DNA from 2 places in the Leucobacter sp. NPDC077196 genome. Region 2 is predicted to be linked to the other one. Evidence: riboswitches for the same ligand, from Rfam matches in the RefSeq annotation. Region 2 holds a riboswitch; the other holds the start of a gene.
The links. A riboswitch is a leader RNA that binds a small molecule or an ion and turns the genes downstream of it on or off. The one in region 2 is predicted to bind thiamine pyrophosphate.
Positions count from the first base shown of each region.

Region 1: another riboswitch for thiamine pyrophosphate. It lies ahead of AB0O71_RS13870 (ABC transporter substrate-binding protein); the one in region 2 lies ahead of AB0O71_RS02015 (thiamine ABC transporter substrate-binding protein).

Region 1 covers NZ_JBFBML010000019.1:28,641-37,335, reverse strand. The annotation lists gene phnD (phosphate/phosphite/phosphonate ABC transporter substrate-binding protein) at 1-67, shown strand, start outside; gene phnC (phosphonate ABC transporter ATP-binding protein) at 82-918, shown strand; gene phnE (phosphonate ABC transporter, permease protein PhnE) at 915-1,745, shown strand; gene phnE (phosphonate ABC transporter, permease protein PhnE) at 1,742-2,587, shown strand; gene AB0O71_RS13885 (MurR/RpiR family transcriptional regulator) at 2,584-3,537, shown strand; gene AB0O71_RS13880 (NtaA/DmoA family FMN-dependent monooxygenase) at 3,572-4,867, opposite strand; gene AB0O71_RS13875 (YkoF family thiamine/hydroxymethylpyrimidine-binding protein) at 4,885-5,589, opposite strand; TPP riboswitch at 5,650-5,759, shown strand; gene AB0O71_RS13870 (ABC transporter substrate-binding protein) at 5,790-6,893, shown strand; gene AB0O71_RS13865 (ABC transporter permease) at 6,899-7,732, shown strand; gene AB0O71_RS13860 (ABC transporter ATP-binding protein) at 7,729-8,520, shown strand; gene AB0O71_RS13855 (NAD(P)/FAD-dependent oxidoreductase) at 8,472-8,695, opposite strand, start outside.
Region 2 covers NZ_JBFBML010000001.1:406,613-415,307, reverse strand. The annotation lists gene AB0O71_RS02025 (hypothetical protein) at 1-521, opposite strand, end outside; gene AB0O71_RS02020 (iron ABC transporter permease) at 521-2,155, opposite strand; gene AB0O71_RS02015 (thiamine ABC transporter substrate-binding protein) at 2,222-3,307, opposite strand; TPP riboswitch at 3,301-3,409, opposite strand; gene AB0O71_RS02010 (DUF6350 family protein) at 3,416-5,110, opposite strand; gene AB0O71_RS02005 (DUF1731 domain-containing protein) at 5,211-6,200, shown strand; gene AB0O71_RS02000 (ABC transporter ATP-binding protein) at 6,207-6,977, opposite strand; gene AB0O71_RS01995 (ABC transporter permease) at 6,974-7,798, opposite strand; gene AB0O71_RS01990 (aliphatic sulfonate ABC transporter substrate-binding protein) at 7,807-8,695, opposite strand, start outside.

The sequences.
Region 1 (8,695 bases), on a different contig from region 2:
GACCACCGAGACTGCTGACGACGAGATCGCGCGCTACGGCGAGATCTTGGGCGAGTTCTCCAACTAGTCAGAACCAGGTACATGTCACACTCACTCGATGAGCGCCACGAGGCGGGCGGACGGCAGACGCCGGACGCCGCCTCGTGGCGCATCGCCCTCGACCGTGTCTCGGTCACCTACCCCACTGGCACGCGTGCGCTGCAAGACGTCTCGCTGAGCATCGAGCCGGGTGAGATGGTGTCGATCGTCGGGCTCTCGGGATCGGGCAAGTCCACACTCATCCGAACCATCAACGGCCTCGTCGGCGTCACCGAGGGTAGCGCGACCGTCGGTCCGCACCGCATCTCTGATCTCCGCGGTCGCGCACTGCGGGAGGCGCGCGGGCACATCGGAATGATCTTCCAGGCGTTCAACCTCGCCGAGCGCGCGAGCGTCTACCGCAACACCCTCGTGGGCCGCTTCGCGCACTCGCCGGCGTACCGCACCCTGCTCGGCATTCCGAGTGCCGAGGATCGCGAGATCGCTCTGCGCGCGCTCGACTCCGTCGGCATCCTCGACAAAGTGTGGAACCGCGCCGGTGCGCTCTCCGGCGGCCAGAAGCAGCGCGTCGCGATCGCGCGGGCGCTCTCGCAGGAGCCGAGCGTGATGCTCGCCGACGAGCCGGTCGCGAGCCTCGATCCGCCCACGGCGCACGCGGTGATGGCCGACCTCGAACGCATCAACGCGGAGCGCGGCCTCACTGTGCTCGTCAACATCCACCTCATGGATCTCGCGCGTCAGTACACGCGTCGAATGATCGGGCTGCGCGACGGCCGCGTCGTGTACGACGGGTCGGCCGCGGCCGCCACCGATGCCGACTTCGAGCAGATCTACGGCCGCCCGATTCAGCCGCGCGATCGCCTCGGAGAACGAGCGTGACCGCGACACCGCAGCACGCCCCCGCGATCCGGCACGAACTCGAGGTTCCGCCGAGACCAAGCAACACGGCGCGCGCGGTACTGATCGCCGCCGCCGTGGCGGCGTTCACCGTCGCGACCTGTTTGCCCGCGATCGGCGGCATCGAGCTCGACCTCGCGGCGATCGCGAAGCACTGGCGCAACGGCGTGACGAAGCTCGTGCAGCTCGCGCAACCGAACTTCGCCTTCGTGCCGCGCACCATGGCGCCGCTGCTCGAGACGCTTCAGATGGCGCTCGTCGGCGCGGTCGCGGCAGCGCTGTGCTCGATTCCGCTCACGCTGTGGGCGGCGGCGCCGACCAACCCGAACCGCCTCACGCGGAGCCTCGTGCGCACGCTCAACAATGTGAACCGCGCCGTGCCCGACCTGGTGTTCGCCACCGTGCTCGTGGCGATGGTCGGGGTCGGTGCGCTGCCCGGTGTCATCACACTCTTCCTCTTCAATATCGGCATCGTGGTGAAGCTGGTATCCGAGGCGATCGATGCCACCGACCACCGCTACATGGAGGCCGGTCGTGCGGCAGGCGGCACGCAGTTCCAGATCAACCGAGCGACGGCACTGCCGCAGGCCTGGCCGCTGTTCGCGAATCAGTGGCTCTACGCGCTCGAGCTGAACGTGCGCATCTCGGCGATCCTCGGCATCGTGGGCGCCGGTGGCATCGGGCGTCTGCTCGACGAGCGCCGCGGCTTCTACGCCTACTCCGATGTCTCCGTCATCATCCTCGAGATCCTCGTCGTGGTCATCGCCATCGAGGTCCTCTCCAATCTGCTGCGCCGGAGGCTCGTATGACCGTGATGGTGAACGCCCCCGTGCCCGGCGCACCCACTGCGCTGCGTCCTGGCTCGCGCGACCTGCCGCCGCGGCCTTCGCGCCTCGCGGCGACGGCATGGTCGATCGCGGCCGCGCTCGTCGTGCTGCTCGCGGCCGGCACGCTTCAGATCGATTGGGGCGACCTGCCCGGCGTGCCCGGCCAGGTTGCCCAGTACCTGCGGCTCATGTTCGAGGCCCCGAACTGGGACAAGCTGCCGCGCGCCCTGTTCGAGACGTGGCGGTCGATCTCGATGGCGTGGATCGGCGCCATGCTGTGCGTCGCTGTGTCGATTCCGCTCGGCATGCTCGCCGCGAACGGCGTTGGGCCGCTCTGGTTGCGGGCGCTGCTGCGCGGCATCTTCGCGGTGCTGCGCGCCGTGCCCGAGGTGATCATTGCGCTCGTGCTGCTCACCGTGACCGGGCTCACCCCGCTGACGGGAGCGCTCGCACTCGCGATCGCAGGGATCGGCACGCAGGGCAAATGGGTGTACGAGACCGTCGAGTCAGCGCAGGAGGGTGCGGTCGAGGCCGTGCGGGCTGCCGGCGGCACCACCGCGGAAGTGACCCGGTGGGCGATCTGGCCCGCCGTCGCCCCGGCACTGCTCTCGTTCGCGCTGTACCGCTTCGAGATCAATATCCGTACTTCGGCGGTGCTCGGGCTCGTGGGCGCCGGCGGTATCGGAAGTATGCTGTCGAACTACACCAACTATCGGCAGTGGGACACCGTCGGCATGCTGCTGATCGTCGTCATCGCGGCGACGATGCTCATGGACGCGATCTCGGGGGCCATTCGCCGCCGCATCATGAACGGAAGCAGATGACCACCACCTGGCAGGGATCACCTGACGCCCGGCCGAGCGTGCGCATCGCGTCGCTCGCTCCCGCGCTGCAGCGCACCGAGCGCCGCGTGGTCGAGGCCATCGCCGCCGACCGCGACCGCGCCGTCGAGTGCACCGCGCAGGCGCTCGCCGAGTGGGTCGGGGTGGGGCGCACCACCGTCATCCGTGCCGCGCAGTCACTCGGCTACGACGGCTACCCGCAGCTGCGCGTCGCCCTCGTGCAGGAGCTCGCCCTCGAGGGGGCGGTGGCCTCCGGGGCCGCGGGCGCGGGGGGCGGGTCGATCGGCGGCGCCGAACGTGCGGGGGATCTGGGAAGGGCGCCGGGCAGCGGCTCGGGCGGCGCCGGCGACGCCACGATCCTCGGCACGCTGCGCACGAGGATCGCACAGCTCGCCGCGCGACTCGACGACACCGTGGCGGTGCTCACCCCGGAGGCGGTCGACGCCTTCGTGCACGCACTCGACACCGCTGAACGGCTGCTCGTGGTGGCCAACGGCCTCTCGAGCCCGCTCGGCCTCGACTTCGCGATGCGGCTCAATTCGGCCGGTCGCTCGGTCGAACAGTTCGCCGACCCGATGGCCCAGCAGATCGCGGCGCGGCAGCTCGGAGCCGGATCGGTGTGCGTCGTCTTTTCAGGTTCCGGCGCGAATCGCGCGACCCTCGAGGCGATGGGGGCCGCCCGTCGGAGCGGCGCACGCGTGATCGCTGTCACCTCCTTCGCGCGGTCCGCGGTGGAGAAGCTCGCCGACGTGGTGCTCGTGGTGCCTCCCGTCGGGGGCAGCTTTCACGACGAGCTGATCCACACCTCCCGCGCGGCGTTGATGCTGGTGACCGAGCACCTGGTCGACGCGTTCGTCGAGGTTCGCGGCGATCGCGGGCGCGAAGCGCGCTCCGCGGTGCTCACCGTGCTCGCGGACGCGTTGGAGGAGTAGCGGGGATTCCGGGGCAACGGGGCACGCGCGGGGCTCAGCCGGTCAGGTGCTCCCGCAGGGTCGCGCCCTCATACGCGTGGCGGAAGATGCCACGGCGCTGCAGCTCGGGCACCACGCCGTTCACGAAGTCTTCGAACGACGAATGGTAGAGAGCCGGCATGATGATGAACCCGTCGGCGGCCTCGCTATCGAAGAGGTGCTGCAGCTCGTCGGCGATTGTCGCGGGCGACCCAACCAGCTGCGGGTGCAGCTGGTTGAGGGCCTGCTCGATCGCGAGCTCGGCGACCGTCAAGCTGCGCCGCTCGCTCACCGCCATCAGCATGTCTTCGAACCCGACGCTGCCGGTGGCGCCGCGATGCGCGGTGAGCGCCTCGGTCGCGGGAGCCGCGGGGTCGAGGGCCTCGGCGTGCAGCAGCCGCTCGAGCTTCGCGAGCGCACTCGGCAGGTCGATCTGCGCGACCAGCGCGGCGAGCTTCGCGTTGGCCTCGGCGTCGGTCCACCCCACGATCGGCTGCACGCCCTGCAGCACGCGAATCGTCTCGGGATCGCGACCGTAGTCGACGCGGGCCCGGTCTCGGATCTCGCTGCGCAGCTCGCGCATGGCCTCTGGGGAGTCGCCGATGGCGAACACCACCTCCGCCCAGCGCGCTGCGAACGCGCGGCCGCGCGGCGACGAGCCGGCCTGCATGAGCACTGGGTGGCCCTGCGGACTCTGCGGCAGGGTGAGCGGCCCGCGCGAGAGCGCTCCGGCGACCCGATGCACGCGCGACGGGTCGGCGAAGACGCCCGCAGCCTGGTCGTGCACGAGCGCATCGGGCTCCCACGAGTGCCACAGGTCGACGACGGTCTGCACCACATCGTCGGCGTGGTCGTAGCGCTGGCCGGGCGCCGCGATGCCGGCATGGCCGAGATTGCGCGCCTCGGCATCGGTGGTAGAGGTCACGATGTTCCACGCGGCGCGGCCGCCCGAGAGGTGGTCGACGGAGAGCAGCTGGCGCGCGATCGCGTAGGCCGGCAGAAAGCTCGTCGATACGGTCGCGCCGATGCCGATGCGCGACGTCGCGCCCGCGACGAGCGAGGCCTTCGCGATCGGGTCGAGGTAGATCGCGCCTTTGCCGGCGGTGCGGAGCGTCGTCGCGTACTCACCCACCCCGTCCTCTGGCACCGCGAGAGCGTCGGCGAAGAAGATCATGTCGAAGCAGCCGCGCTCCAACGTGCGTCCGAGATCTGCCGTGAATTGCCCGCTCAGCCAATCCGGGCGGCTGAGCGGGTTGCGCCAGTTCTCGGCGTACTGGCTCGTGGGGGGATTCACCATGCCGACGAGATGCATGCCCCGCTCCGCGCGACTCATGCGAGGGGCGCAGCTGCAGCGCCGTCAGAAGCGCCGTCAGAAGCGCCGGGAATCGTCGGGCTGTTGATCGAGACCGTGAGATGCGTCACGACATGCTGCACTGCGGCACCCACTCCGATCCAGGCGTTCGCGGCGGTCTGCAGCACCGAGGAGAGGTCGCCGTCGAGGCGCGTGGCGTAGTGGTCGGAGCCCGAGTAGACCCCCTCCGCCTTCGCCTGCTCGATCGCCGCGTAGATCGGCGTCATGTGGTCGGCCGGAGCCGCCTGAGGTGTGGAGGCCGCATGGACTGACGGTGATTCAGAACCCGCGTCGAGCAGCGGATACAGCGACCAGTGCGCTCGCGCCCGCACGCCGCTTCGAGGCAGCTCGATCGGTGCGGCGGCTAGTGCGTGGACGCCCGGCGGCAGCGCGCACTGCAGTTCGCCCGGGCATCCGCGGGAGAGCAGGATCGCCGCCGACAGGTGCGCGCCGCTTCGGGCGGCCGCAGTGATGACGCTCTGCACGTAGGCGAGCACGCGCTGCTCGCTGCCCGTGATGAACGTCGAGATGTCGTTCGTCTCGATGGTGAGATCGGTGGCGTCGGCCGAGCCGAGTGCCTCCAGAATGATGCGTACGTAGTCGGAGTCGTAGACCGAGAGTGTGAAGCGCGCTCCCACGCCGTACTGCTCGGGGGTGGGCGTCTGATGCGTCGCTGAAGTCACGCCACCACCCTAGGCGACGCCGCCCCGCGCCGTGCGGTAGACGTGCGGATGTTGCTAGGGTGAACCCCACACGGGAGTCCGGTAGGCCGGGCTGAGAGGAAAGTCCACAGCTTTCGACCGTCGAACCTGATCTGGATCATGCCAGCGCAGGGAGACACTCTACGAACCCGTGCCCGATCGAACCGGAAGGGCACGCATTCATGCGCCATCACACTCACACTCACACTCACACTCACACTCACACTCACACACGTACCCATGCCCGCACCTCGGCGCGCGCCGCCGCCGCGCTGCTGGCGACTGCTGCCATCGCCCTCGTCGGCTGCGCGAGCGCCTCCGACGCACCGAGCGACGCGGGTTCCGCCGAGAGCGCCGGCGGCACCCGAGTCACGTTCGCCCTCGACTGGGCGCCGAACACCAACCACATCGGCGTGTACGTCGCCGATGAGCTGGGCTACTTCGACGAAGCCGGCCTCGACGTCGAGATTCTGCCGTACGGCTCGACACCCGCGACGCAGCTCGTCTCGGCGGGCGAGGCCGACTTCGGCATCGGTGGCCAGTCGACCGTGCAGGTGGCGCGCACCGCCGGTCTCGACCTCCTGTCGGTGTATCGCGTCACGCAGCGCGACTCGGGTCGCCTGGTCTCACTGGCGGATCGTGCAGACGTCGAACGCCCTGCAGATCTCGACGGCATGACCTTCGGCGGCTTCGGCTCGCCGCTCTACAGCGCCCTCGCCAGCGCCACGATCGAGGGCGACGGGGGCAGCGGGGAGTTCGAGGAGGTGGTGCTCGACACCGGCGCCTACGAGGCGCTCTCGCAGGGGCGCATCGACTTCACCCTGTCGGTCGCGACGTGGGAGAACCTGCAGGCAGAGCTCGACGGCCACCCGTACCGCGAGTTCAGCTACCAGGAGTTCGGCGTGCCCGAGCAGCAGTCCACGGGCATCGTCTCGAGCGAGGCGTACCTTGATGCGCACCCCGATGAGGCGCGTGCCTTCGTGGGAGCGGTATCTCGGGGCTACGCCTATGCGGCCGAGCAGCCCGATGCGGCGGCCGACCTGCTGATCGCGGCCAACCCCGATACGCTCGGCACGGCAGAGGAGCTGGTGCGCGAGAGCACCCGGCTGCTCGCGGACGAGTACCTCACCTCGCCCGATCGTGCGATCGGCGCGGCAGACCCCGGAGCCTGGGACGCGTTCGGCGAGTTCCTCTTCGACGGCGGCTTTCTCACGGACTCCGAGGGAGAGCCGCTCGCCGAGCAGCCTGACTGGAGCGCCTACTACACGGATGAGTACCTGGGGTGAGCGGCGTGGCGCTGCGAACTCGGAGGCCGGCAGGAGCGGCTGGGCGTTGGCCGGCGCTCATCGGTGTCATCGCCGCGCCCACGATCGCGTTCCTTCTGCTGCTCGCCGCGTGGCAGACGGTCGCGGTCGCCGGACTCGTTCCGGCAGACATGCTGCCCTCGCCCACCCGCGTCGTCAGCGCTGCCGCAGCCGAGCACACGGTGCTGCTCCGGCACGCCATCCCCACGCTCGTCGCGACGGTCGCGGGGTTCGCGCTGTCGGTGACGGTCGCCTTCGCCACGGCGACCCTGCTCGACTTCTCGCGGATCCTGCGCAGCGCTCTGCTGCCGCTGCTCATCGTGAGTCAGACGCTGCCGCTCATCGCACTTGCGCCGCTCGTGGTGCTCTGGTTCGGTTTCGGCCTGCTCCCGAAGATCCTGCTCGTCGCGTTCGTCACCTACTTCCCGATGGTGGTCGGGCTGCTGCGCGGCTTCGCCGATGCGGATCCCGAGTCCGAACGACTGCTCGCGTCGATGGGGGCCTCGCGCGCGACCGTGTTCCGCCTGGTGAGGCTTCCGGCATCGACCGCGTCGTTCTTCTCGTCGCTGCGCATCTCGATCACGTACGCCGTCGTGGGCGCCATTTTCGCCGAGTACGCCGGAGCGGTGGCGGGTCTGGGGGTCTACATGCAGTCGGCGAAGAACGTGTTTCGCACCGACTTGGTGCTCTCCGCCGTCGGGGTCAGTACCGTGCTCACGCTGTGCCTCTTCGGTGCGGTCGTGCTCGCCGAGCGCCTCGCGGCGCCCTGGTTGCGCATCGAGCAGGGCCGCGACAACGCGCTGGCGGGAGGGCTGCGATGAGCCTGCTCGAGATCAGGGGACTCGCCAAGCGGTTCGCGGATCACACCGTGCTCGAGCACGTCTCGTTCGATGTCGCAGCCGGCGAGATCGTCGCGCTCATCGGGGCGAGCGGAAGCGGTAAGTCGACACTGCTGTCCATCCTCACCGGCGCGCTCGCGCCCGACGCCGGGGAGATCCGTTTCGACGGCGCACCGCTCGCGCAGCAGGGAAGACCGTTCGCCTACATGCCCCAGCGCGATGCGCTGCTGCCATGGCGCAGGGTCGTCGAGAATGCATCGATCGGGCTCGAGGTGCAGGGCGTGCCGAGCCGTGAAGCGCATCGGCGAGTGCGTGCGCTCATCGAGCCGTTCGGGTTGGCGGGCGCCGAGCGGCGCTACCCGCGCCAGCTCTCGGGCGGAATGCGGCAGCGTGTCTCGTTTCTGCGGACGGTGGTGCAGGATCGGCCGATCCTGCTGCTCGACGAGCCGTTCGGGGCGCTCGACGCGATCACTCGCGACGAGTTGCAGCGCTGGCTGCTCGACATGTGGCGCGATACGGGGTGGACCATCGTGTGCATCACGCACGACATTCGCGAGGCGGTGCGTCTGGCGGACCGCGTGCTCGTACTGCCCGCGACGCCCGGCCCGTTCGTGGGTGAGGTGGAGGTCTCCCGCGACATCCCGCGAGACGACGGACTGCTCACCGACCCGCGTGTACCGCCGCTCGAGGCGCAGCTGCATGCCATGCTGCGTGCGACGGATTACGCCTCCCGGTCGAATGACGCCTCCCGGTCGAACCCCATCGCATAGGCGCGCTCGGGAAGCCTCGCGAGTGGCGTGCGGAGCGCCGAGCCGAGTACCGCGGCAGCGGTGGGCGCGAGTCGCCGCGGCCACGGACGCCCGAGCACGGTGTTCAGGCCCGCCAAGCGTGCGGCGGTGCGCGCCGAGGCAAGACGGCTGCGCTCCCAATGCCGCAACGCAGTGT
Region 2 (8,695 bases):
AGTTCCCACGGGCGGTGCCGCGCGTACAGCGCTTCCTCCTGGGCGGCCCACCGGTCCCAGTGCGGCGCGTAGACCTCGCCGTCTCGTGCGAGTGCGCGCCGCTTCCGAACCTCGGATTCGACCTCGAGCCAGACGCTGCGCACGCACGGCGACACGACCCCGCCGATCCTGCCTGCCCATTCTCGCGCTGCCGCGAGGTTCGAAACCGTGATGGCACCGCAGCCCTCGATCACGAGCGGCAGGCGAGGTTCAATGCGCTTCCGCTCACTGAACTCTGCGGCGACCCAGTCGTACACCCCATAGGTGCCCGCGTGCAGCGCTGCGGCGAGCGCTTCTGATCCCTCCGCGAGGCCGTCCCACCCCGGATACAGCGCCTCCACGTGCAGCACCTGCATCGCCCGGCCGGCCGCGGCTCCCTCAGCCTCGAGTCGTTCAGCGAGCCGCGTTTTGCCCGAGCCGGAGCGCCCGTCGATGAGCAGCACGTCGCACTCTCTGAACTCGCTGATATCCGCATCCCGCATTAGAACTCCCGGTTTCCATCGGTCCGCCACCGCTCGGCCAGCAGCATGATTCCGGCCGTGACGGCGCCGAGCACCACAGCCCCTGCGAGCCCAGCCCCGTAGCTGCCCGGGGCCTGGTGACCGATGAGTGCGGCGACGGCGACGGGAAGCGTCTGCTCCCCCGGCCGCACGAGAAAGGACGTCGCCCCGAACTCGCCGAGCGAGGCCGCGCACGCGAAGCCGAGTGCGAGGCCTGCCGAACGGCCGAGCAGCGGCAGATCGATCGTGCGCAGCATCGCCAGCGGGCCGGCGCCGAGCGATGACGCCGCGTCGCGCAATTCCGGCGCAATGCCCCGCAGCACGGGCAGCAGCGTGCGCACGACGAGCGGCAGCGCGACGAGTGCCTGCGCGACCGGGATGAGCGCGGTCGACGTGCGCAAATCCAGGCCGATGCCGAGCGGCCGGTGCATGGTGAGCAGCAACCCGAAGCCGAGCGTTACGGCCGAGACTCCGAGCGGCAGCATCACGAGCGCGTCGAAGGCATCGATCCCTCGACGCAGCATCAGTGCTCGCGGCCGTCGGGAGAGCACGAGGGCGAGCAGCATGCCGAGCACGATCGCGATGAGTGCCGCCACGATCGCGATGCGGAGCGACGCCACGATCGCTTCGACCACCGTTCCGTCGATCGGGAGATCGTCGGGCGGATCCGCGAGTGCCGCATAGTTCGCGACGGTCCAGGCTCCATCGCGATCCCTGAGTGAGCGTGTGACCAGAGCGACGAGCGGAAGCACGTGCACCAGCAGCACGGTTGCCCCGAACACGGCCAGCACCGGAGCATCGGCTCGCCTCGGTCGCACGCCGCGCCCGCGCTCCTCGCGCAGCACCACCGCTCGCTCACCCGCGCGGCGCAGCTGCGTCGACACGATCAGTGCGAGAGCGACGATCGCGAACTGGGCGATCGAGAGCACCGCCGCGCCGCGCAGATCGAGAAACTGCACGGTCAGCCGGTAGATCTCGGTCTCCACGTTCGCGAAGGCCGTGCCGCCGAGAATGAGAACGATGCCGAAGGAGGTCGAGCAGAAGAGGAACACCAGGGCGGCGGCCGAGGCGATCGCGGGACCGAGTGCCGGGAGGGTCACCGTGCACCAGGCCCGCGCCCGCGAAGCCCCGAGCACGCGCGCTGCTTGCTCGGAGCTGTCATCGAGCCGGGCCCAGAAGGCTCCGACGGTGCGCGCGACGACGCCGACGTTCGGAAACGTGAGAGCGAGCACTACAGCCGCGAAGCTCTGGTCCAGACCCCATCCGCCCAGCGGTCCGCCCGGCCCGAGCAGCGCCGAGAATGCGACCCCGACCACCACGGAGGGCAGCACGAACGGAACGGTGAGAAAGCCGAGCAGCATCGTCTTGCCCGGAAAATCGAGTCGGTAGAGCGCGTATGCCGCCGGCACACCGAGGGCCAACGAGAGCACCGTTGCGAGGCCCGCCTGCGCGAACGTCTGGCCGATGACCCGCCACGTGCGGTCCGCCCCGAAGACCTCGGGAATCCCACTCAGATCGAGGGCGCCCTCGTCGATGAACCCGGTGGCGATGAGCGAGAGCACCGGCCACACGAAGAACAGCGCGAGAAACGCGAGCGGCAGCGCAGCGGCCAGCACCCATGCCGCAACGCCCCACGGGCCGAGTGCGGCGCGAGGGGCGTTGCGGGCGGTGCGACGAATGATCTACAGGCCGATCTGCTCGCTCAGCGTCTTGAGCCACTCCTCGCGGCCAGACTCGATCTCACGCGAGGAGAGGTCGTGCGTCTGGCCCGCCTCGGGCGACGGCGCGAATTCGGTCCAGACTGTCGGCAGTTCGACCGTGTCATCGACCGGGGTCATGAACATCGCATCCGGAATGGTCTGCTGAAACTCGTGCGAGACGAGATAGTCGACGACCGCCTTCGCCCCGGCTTCGTTCGGAGCCCCTTCCAGCACGCCTGCGTATTCAACCTGCCGCGTGCACGTATCGAGCAGAGCCGTAGTGGTCGAGGCGGTGCCGGCCTCGTCCACGGTGAAGGCGGGCGACGAAGCGTAGGAGAGCACGATCGGCCGCGTGCCGTCGTCACCGCCCTGGGTGAACTGGCCGTAGTAGGCGTCGCTCCAGCCTTGCTCGATGCGCGCTCCATTGTCGACAAGTCCCTGCCAGTACTCCGCGAAGCCGTCCTCCCCGAACTCGGCGACGGTGCCGACGAGGAACGAGGCGCCCGTCGACGAAGCGGTCGGGTCGAGCAGCACGGTGAGATCGCGATACTCCGGCTTCGCCAGGTCGTCGTAGGATCGCGGCTCCGGGATCCCCTGATCCGCGAACCAGGCCGTATCGATGTTGATGCAGGTCGCGCCGTGGTCCACTGCGACGAGTCCGGAACCCGGATCGCCGTCGACGGCGAACTGCTCGGCGCCTTCTGGCTGCTGCGCAGGAGCGTAGTCGGCGACGACATCGTTGTCGATCAGACGGGAGGCGAAGATGTTGTCGACGCCGAAGAACGCATCGGCGATGGGTGCGCCTTTCGTCAGCACGAGCTTGTTCGTCAGTTCTCCGCCGTCGCCGGCCGAGACGACCTGCACGTCGTAGCCGGTCGCCGCACTCGCCGCGGCGGCGAAATCCTCATTCGGAAACGAGTCGTGCACGGCGAGTGTCACGGTCTGCGCGTCGGTGCGATCTTCGGCCCCGGTCGTGCAGCCGGTGAGACCGAGACCCAGCACGGCGATGACCGTGACCACGGGCGCGGCTGCTCGCGTCACTCGACGGGAATTGGGCGTAGGTGTCATTGAGGCGTCCTTCCTCCGCTGGCATGAACCAGATCAGGTGAACGGTCGGAGCTCGCGTGCTCCCTCTCAGCCCCGCGCGTCGGGACTCCCGTGGATTGCCCTCTTACCCTAGTGCCCTCGGCTCGGCCAGCGCCAACCCGCGCGGCGGCCGGGCTTCGGATGATCCTCGCTCTCCTCAGCCGCGGGAGTTTCGGCGTCCCATGCGTACGCCTCAACGAGCGTCGCCTCATCGGTCAGCTCGTCAGTCAGCGCCTCGGCTGCACGATCAGCGGAGCCGGCCGTTTCTGTCGTCGCCGCTTGGGAAGGTTCGAACCCCGAATCCGTCAGCGCCAGTTCTTCAGTCGCATACGCCGCGGTCTCCTGATCATTCGGCATCAGCGTCGCCGCCTCAGAGACATCCGTCGCAAACGCATCGGTCTCATCACGGTCCGCCGCAATGTCGAGCGCCTCGTCGACCGCGGAGTCGAAGTCGACGTCGTCTTCGTGCACCGAAGCGGTGTCCGCGGTCTCGTGACGGCGGTGCAGCACTCCGCTTCCCGGCACCGCGCTTGGCACCGCGCTCGGCAGCGCTGCGCGGATCTTCGCAACATCGAAGCGTCCCGCGATGGTCCCGATGAGCAACCCGCCGCCCACCTCGAGAGCGATGAACCCGCCGGTGAGCCACGCGTCCGGACCGTTCGAAGCGAGGCGATCAGGCCCCATCGAACCGCGTGAGAGCGCGCTGATGCCTGCGACGGCGAGGCCGGTCAACGCCGCTGCGAGCAGGCTGATCGCAACGGCAGCGGGCCATGAGGCGCGGCGCATGCCGGGCCTTCTCGCGAAGAGGATGCCGAGCGCGAGTGCCGCGACGACCAGCAGTCCGGGTGCGAATGCACCGCGCTCGCCCCATCCTTCGGGCAGCACCCCGAGCATCGGCAGCGCCGGAAGCGGACCGAGCAATGTTTCGAACGGCGTGACCGAGCTCCCCGCGCCGATCTCGAAACCGGTGCCCGACATCCAGGCAAGGCTCCACACGATGGCGAGCGGCACGAGCGCGAGCTGAGCCAGGAAGAGCGTGAGCGATCCGATCGGATCGAGCTGGAGGCCTTGCGTCAACGCCGTGACATCGGCGTACCCCGTGGCCACCGCGATGGCGAAGCCGACGGCGGCGATGCCGAACACGAGCGCCAGCGCCGCAGCGGCGAGCCGAATCATGTCCGCTGCACGGTGCGGCAACGCGGCACCCGAACGCACCCCGAGATATTCGAGCCCTCGCAAGATGCGCCGCACGGCCGCCTCCCACCAGGGGTGGCCGTCACGGCCAGCGCGCACCAGAAATGCAACTGCCGACGCGCCACCGTAGACCGCTGCCGCGCTGAACGCCGCCTGCATCGCCGTCCATTCGAGCAACGGTGCGGCGACCACGGCCGCCCCGAGTGACACCGCGCCGAAGCCCACAATCCCTCCAAGCACGCCCATCGCACCGACACCGCCGCGCCCCGCGAAACGCCAGCCGGCCCGCAGCGCGAGCAGCACCGAGATCAGCGTGATTCCGAGCGGAGCGAGTGACAGGCTGAAGCTGAGCGCTTCCGGAGTGAGCCCCAGGCTCAGAGCGGCTTCGGCCGAGACCGAGAACTGCAGGGGCACGAAATGCGCCAGCAGCCATACCCCGGCGACGTCGGCCGCAACCGATGCGGGTTCGGCCGCGAGGCCGAAGGTGATGACCCAGACCAGCACTGCAGGAACCGCGACGACGGCGAGCCCGGCGAGCGCCACGGCGACCGCCTCGATTGCGGCGATCACCGCGGTCACCAAGGATCTCATTGCCAGAATCTTACTCCGCGCCGCGCCTCGAATTCCCTGGCCCCACTGCCGTAGGGTGAAGTGACAGCCCACGAATCACGCACAGAAGGCCGGGTCGCACGTGCCGCATTCTTCTCTCCGACACCCGGCCGACGCGCCACAGGGACGGGTGGTGATCACCGGGGCGAGCGGCTTCATGGGCCGGTATCTCGCCGAGCGGTATCGAGACGCTGGGCGTGATGCGGTGACGGTGGGTCGAACCGGGTCGCACATCGGTTGGGACGACGCCGATGCGCTGCGCGACGCGGTCGACGGCGCGTCGCTCGTCGTCGGCTTGGCCGGGAAGAGCGTGAACTGCCGATACACGGCCGCGAACCGCGCCGAGATCATGCGATCCCGCGTCGTGACCACGCAACGGCTCTCGCGCGCCATCGCCGCAGCCACCGACCCTCCCCCGGTCTGGCTGAACGCCTCCACAGCGACCATCTACCGCCACGCCGACGATCGCCCCATGACCGAGGCCGACGGCGAGATCGGCTCGGGCTTCTCGGTCGACGTCGCACAGGCGTGGGAGGAAGCGCTGTTTCGCGAGGATCTGCCTCGCACGCGACGCGTCGCGCTGCGCACGGCGATCGTGCTCGGCCACGGCGGGGTGCTTCCGACGATTCGCGGTTTGGCTCGCCTCGGTCTGGGTGGATCACAATTCGACGGCCGTTGGCCGTCGAGCCGGGGCCGCCAGCGTGCCGGCACCGCGCATCGATTCGCGACGCGCAGTGGCTCGCAGAGGTTCAGCTGGATCCATATCGAAGACGCCGCGAGGGCCCTTGATTTCCTGGAGCAGCGGGCAGAGCTCGATGGAGCGGTGAACTTGAGCGCACCGAACCCGGTCGACAACCGCACGTTCATGCGAACGGTGCGCAGAGTGCTCGGGGTGCCGATCGGCCCGCCGCTGCCCCGCTGGATTCAGGAGGTCGGCGCAATCGCGATCCGCACCGAGACGGAACTCGTGCTCAAGAGCCGGTGGGTGCTGCCCAAGCGGCTGGAAGGGGCGGGGTTCGCTTTCCGGTACCCCGAGCTCGAACCCGCTCTGCGCGAGGCGTACAGCCGGTAACCGCCCCTATTCGGTGCCGTGGATGAGGCCGAGGATGCGATCCTGCACATCTTGGAACTCGACCGTTCGCTCGGAGGACAGCGCACGCGGGCGCGCGATCGGCACGTCGACGATCTGCTGCACGCGGCCGGGTCGACGGCTCATGACGATGACTCGGTCGCTCGTCACCACGGCCTCCCCGATGTCGTGCGTCACCAGCAGTACTGTGAGCCGGTGGCGGTCCCAGATCTCGAGCAGCAGCTCCTGCATCGTGCGGCGCGTGAGGGCGTCGAGCGCGCCGAACGGCTCGTCCATGAGCAGGATCTCGGGGCCATAGCTGAGCGAACGGGCCAGCGCCACGCGCTGCTGCATGCCGCCGGAGAGTTGCGCCGGCCGAGCGCGCTCGAATCCTTCGAGGCCCACGAGCCCCAGGAACTCGCGCGCGCGATCGGCCCGGTCGGCGCGGGAGAGATCCGTCTCGCCGCGAAGCGCGAATTCGACGTTCTGCTGCACCGTGAGCCACGGCATCAACGTCGCCTGCTGAAAGACCACACCCCGGTCCCTGCCCGGGCCCGTGATCGGCATCCCGTTCACCTCGAGCGTGCCCGCACTCGGCTCTTCGAGCCCCGCGATGAGCGAGAGCAGCGTCGACTTGCCGCAGCCCGACGCGCCGACGATCGAGACGAACTCGTTGGTGCCGATCTCGAGATCCACGCCTTCGAGTGCGGTGACGTCGCCGAAGCGCTTCACGATCCCCGTCGCCCGCAGCTTCAGGTCTGCGGCGTTCTGCACGCTCATGGGCGGCCTTCCTGGTATGCGAACATGCGCCGACCGGCAGCGCGCATCGCCTGATCGAGAATCAGTCCGAGCACACCGAGCACGAACACGTACCCGATGATCAGGTCCGTCTCGAAGAAGCGCTGCGCCACCGTGATGCGGTAACCCATGCCGCTCGACGCTGCGACGAGCTCGGCGACGACGAGCCAGGTCCACGCCCAGCCGAGCGTGATCCTGAGCGCGTCCCAGATGCGCGGCATCGCCGATGGCACGACGATCCGCACCAGCAGCTGGCCCCAGCTCAGGCCGAGCGTCTCGCCCAGGCTCACCAGGGTGCGCGGGGTGCGTCGCACCGCGTCGGCGACCATGAGCACCTGCTGGAAGAACGTGCCCATCCAGATGATCAAGAACTTTTGGTTCTCGTCAATGCCGACCCACACGATCGTGAGCGGCACGAATGCCACCACCGGCATATACCTGATGAAATCCATGAGCGGCTCGAGCGCTGCCTCCACCCGCGCGTTCACGCCCATGAGCGTGCCGATCGGGATCGCCATGACCGTGGCGATCGCGAAGCCCATGAGAATGCGGAAGGCGCTGACCCCGGCATCGCTCCACAGCTCGCCGTTCGCGACCTGTCGGCCCAGCGCATCGAGCACCGCACCCGGGCCCGGAAGGAACATCGGGTCTGCGAGGCCGGTCGCGCCCGCCGCCCACCACGCGACGATGAGCACGACGAACGTGGCGGTTGCGATCGCGAGGTACGCAGGGCGCCCGATCGGCCGTCCGATGCGCGCGCGCCGACGCCGGCGCACGGGAGGTGCTGCGATGGGTTGCGCCATGGTGCCGGTTACTCTCCGAGGAACTCGGAGCGGATCGCGCTCGTCGCGTCGACATCGCCCGAGATCAGGCCGATGCGCTGCGCCACCTCGGCCAGCGCGGGCAGCGTATCGGTCGCGTAGGCGCCAGACAGCTCGTCACGGTTTTCGGCGAGCGAGTAGTAGTGCACGCCCGCGAAGGCCGTCTCGAGGTCGGCGGGGTCCGATCCGACACCGGCGGCGATGACGCCCTGCGCCGCTTCCGTGTCGCTCTCGTAGTACGCGACGGAATCGTCCCATGCGGCGAGCACCTCGCGCACCTCGTCGGGCCGTTCGTCGAGCACCTCGTTGCGCACCACCAGCACGTCGGTGATGAGTCCCGGGAACTCGCCCGCCGTCACCACGGTATCGACACCCGCATCCGAGCCCAGCGCTTCGCTGATGTACGGCTCGTACGTCACGCCGGCGTCCACGCGACCGGCGAGGAGCATGGGCGTCACCTTATCGGCGGACGACTCCACGATCTCGATGTCGTCGAAGTCGAGGTTCTCCTGTTCGAGCGCTTCGGCAAGCAGGATCTCGCTGGTGGCCCCCTTTTCGAACGCGACCGTCTTTCCCTTCAGCCCGGCAACATCGTCAATGCCTGATGTACTGAGAATCGCGTCGGCTGCGGTCGCGGAATCGAGCATGAGCACGATCGACACGTCCACGCCTTCTTCGATGAACTGCAGTGCGGCCTGTGCACCGACGTTCGCCATATCGAGACGATTGGCGGCGAGTGCCGCATTCACATCGGAGTCGGCGTTGAAGCTCGACAGCTGCACGTCGACCCCGCGATCGGCGAAGAACCCCTGGTCTTCGGCGACGTACCATTGGCCGTAGCCGAGCCAGGGCTGCGTGCCCATGCGCAGGGCGTCCGAT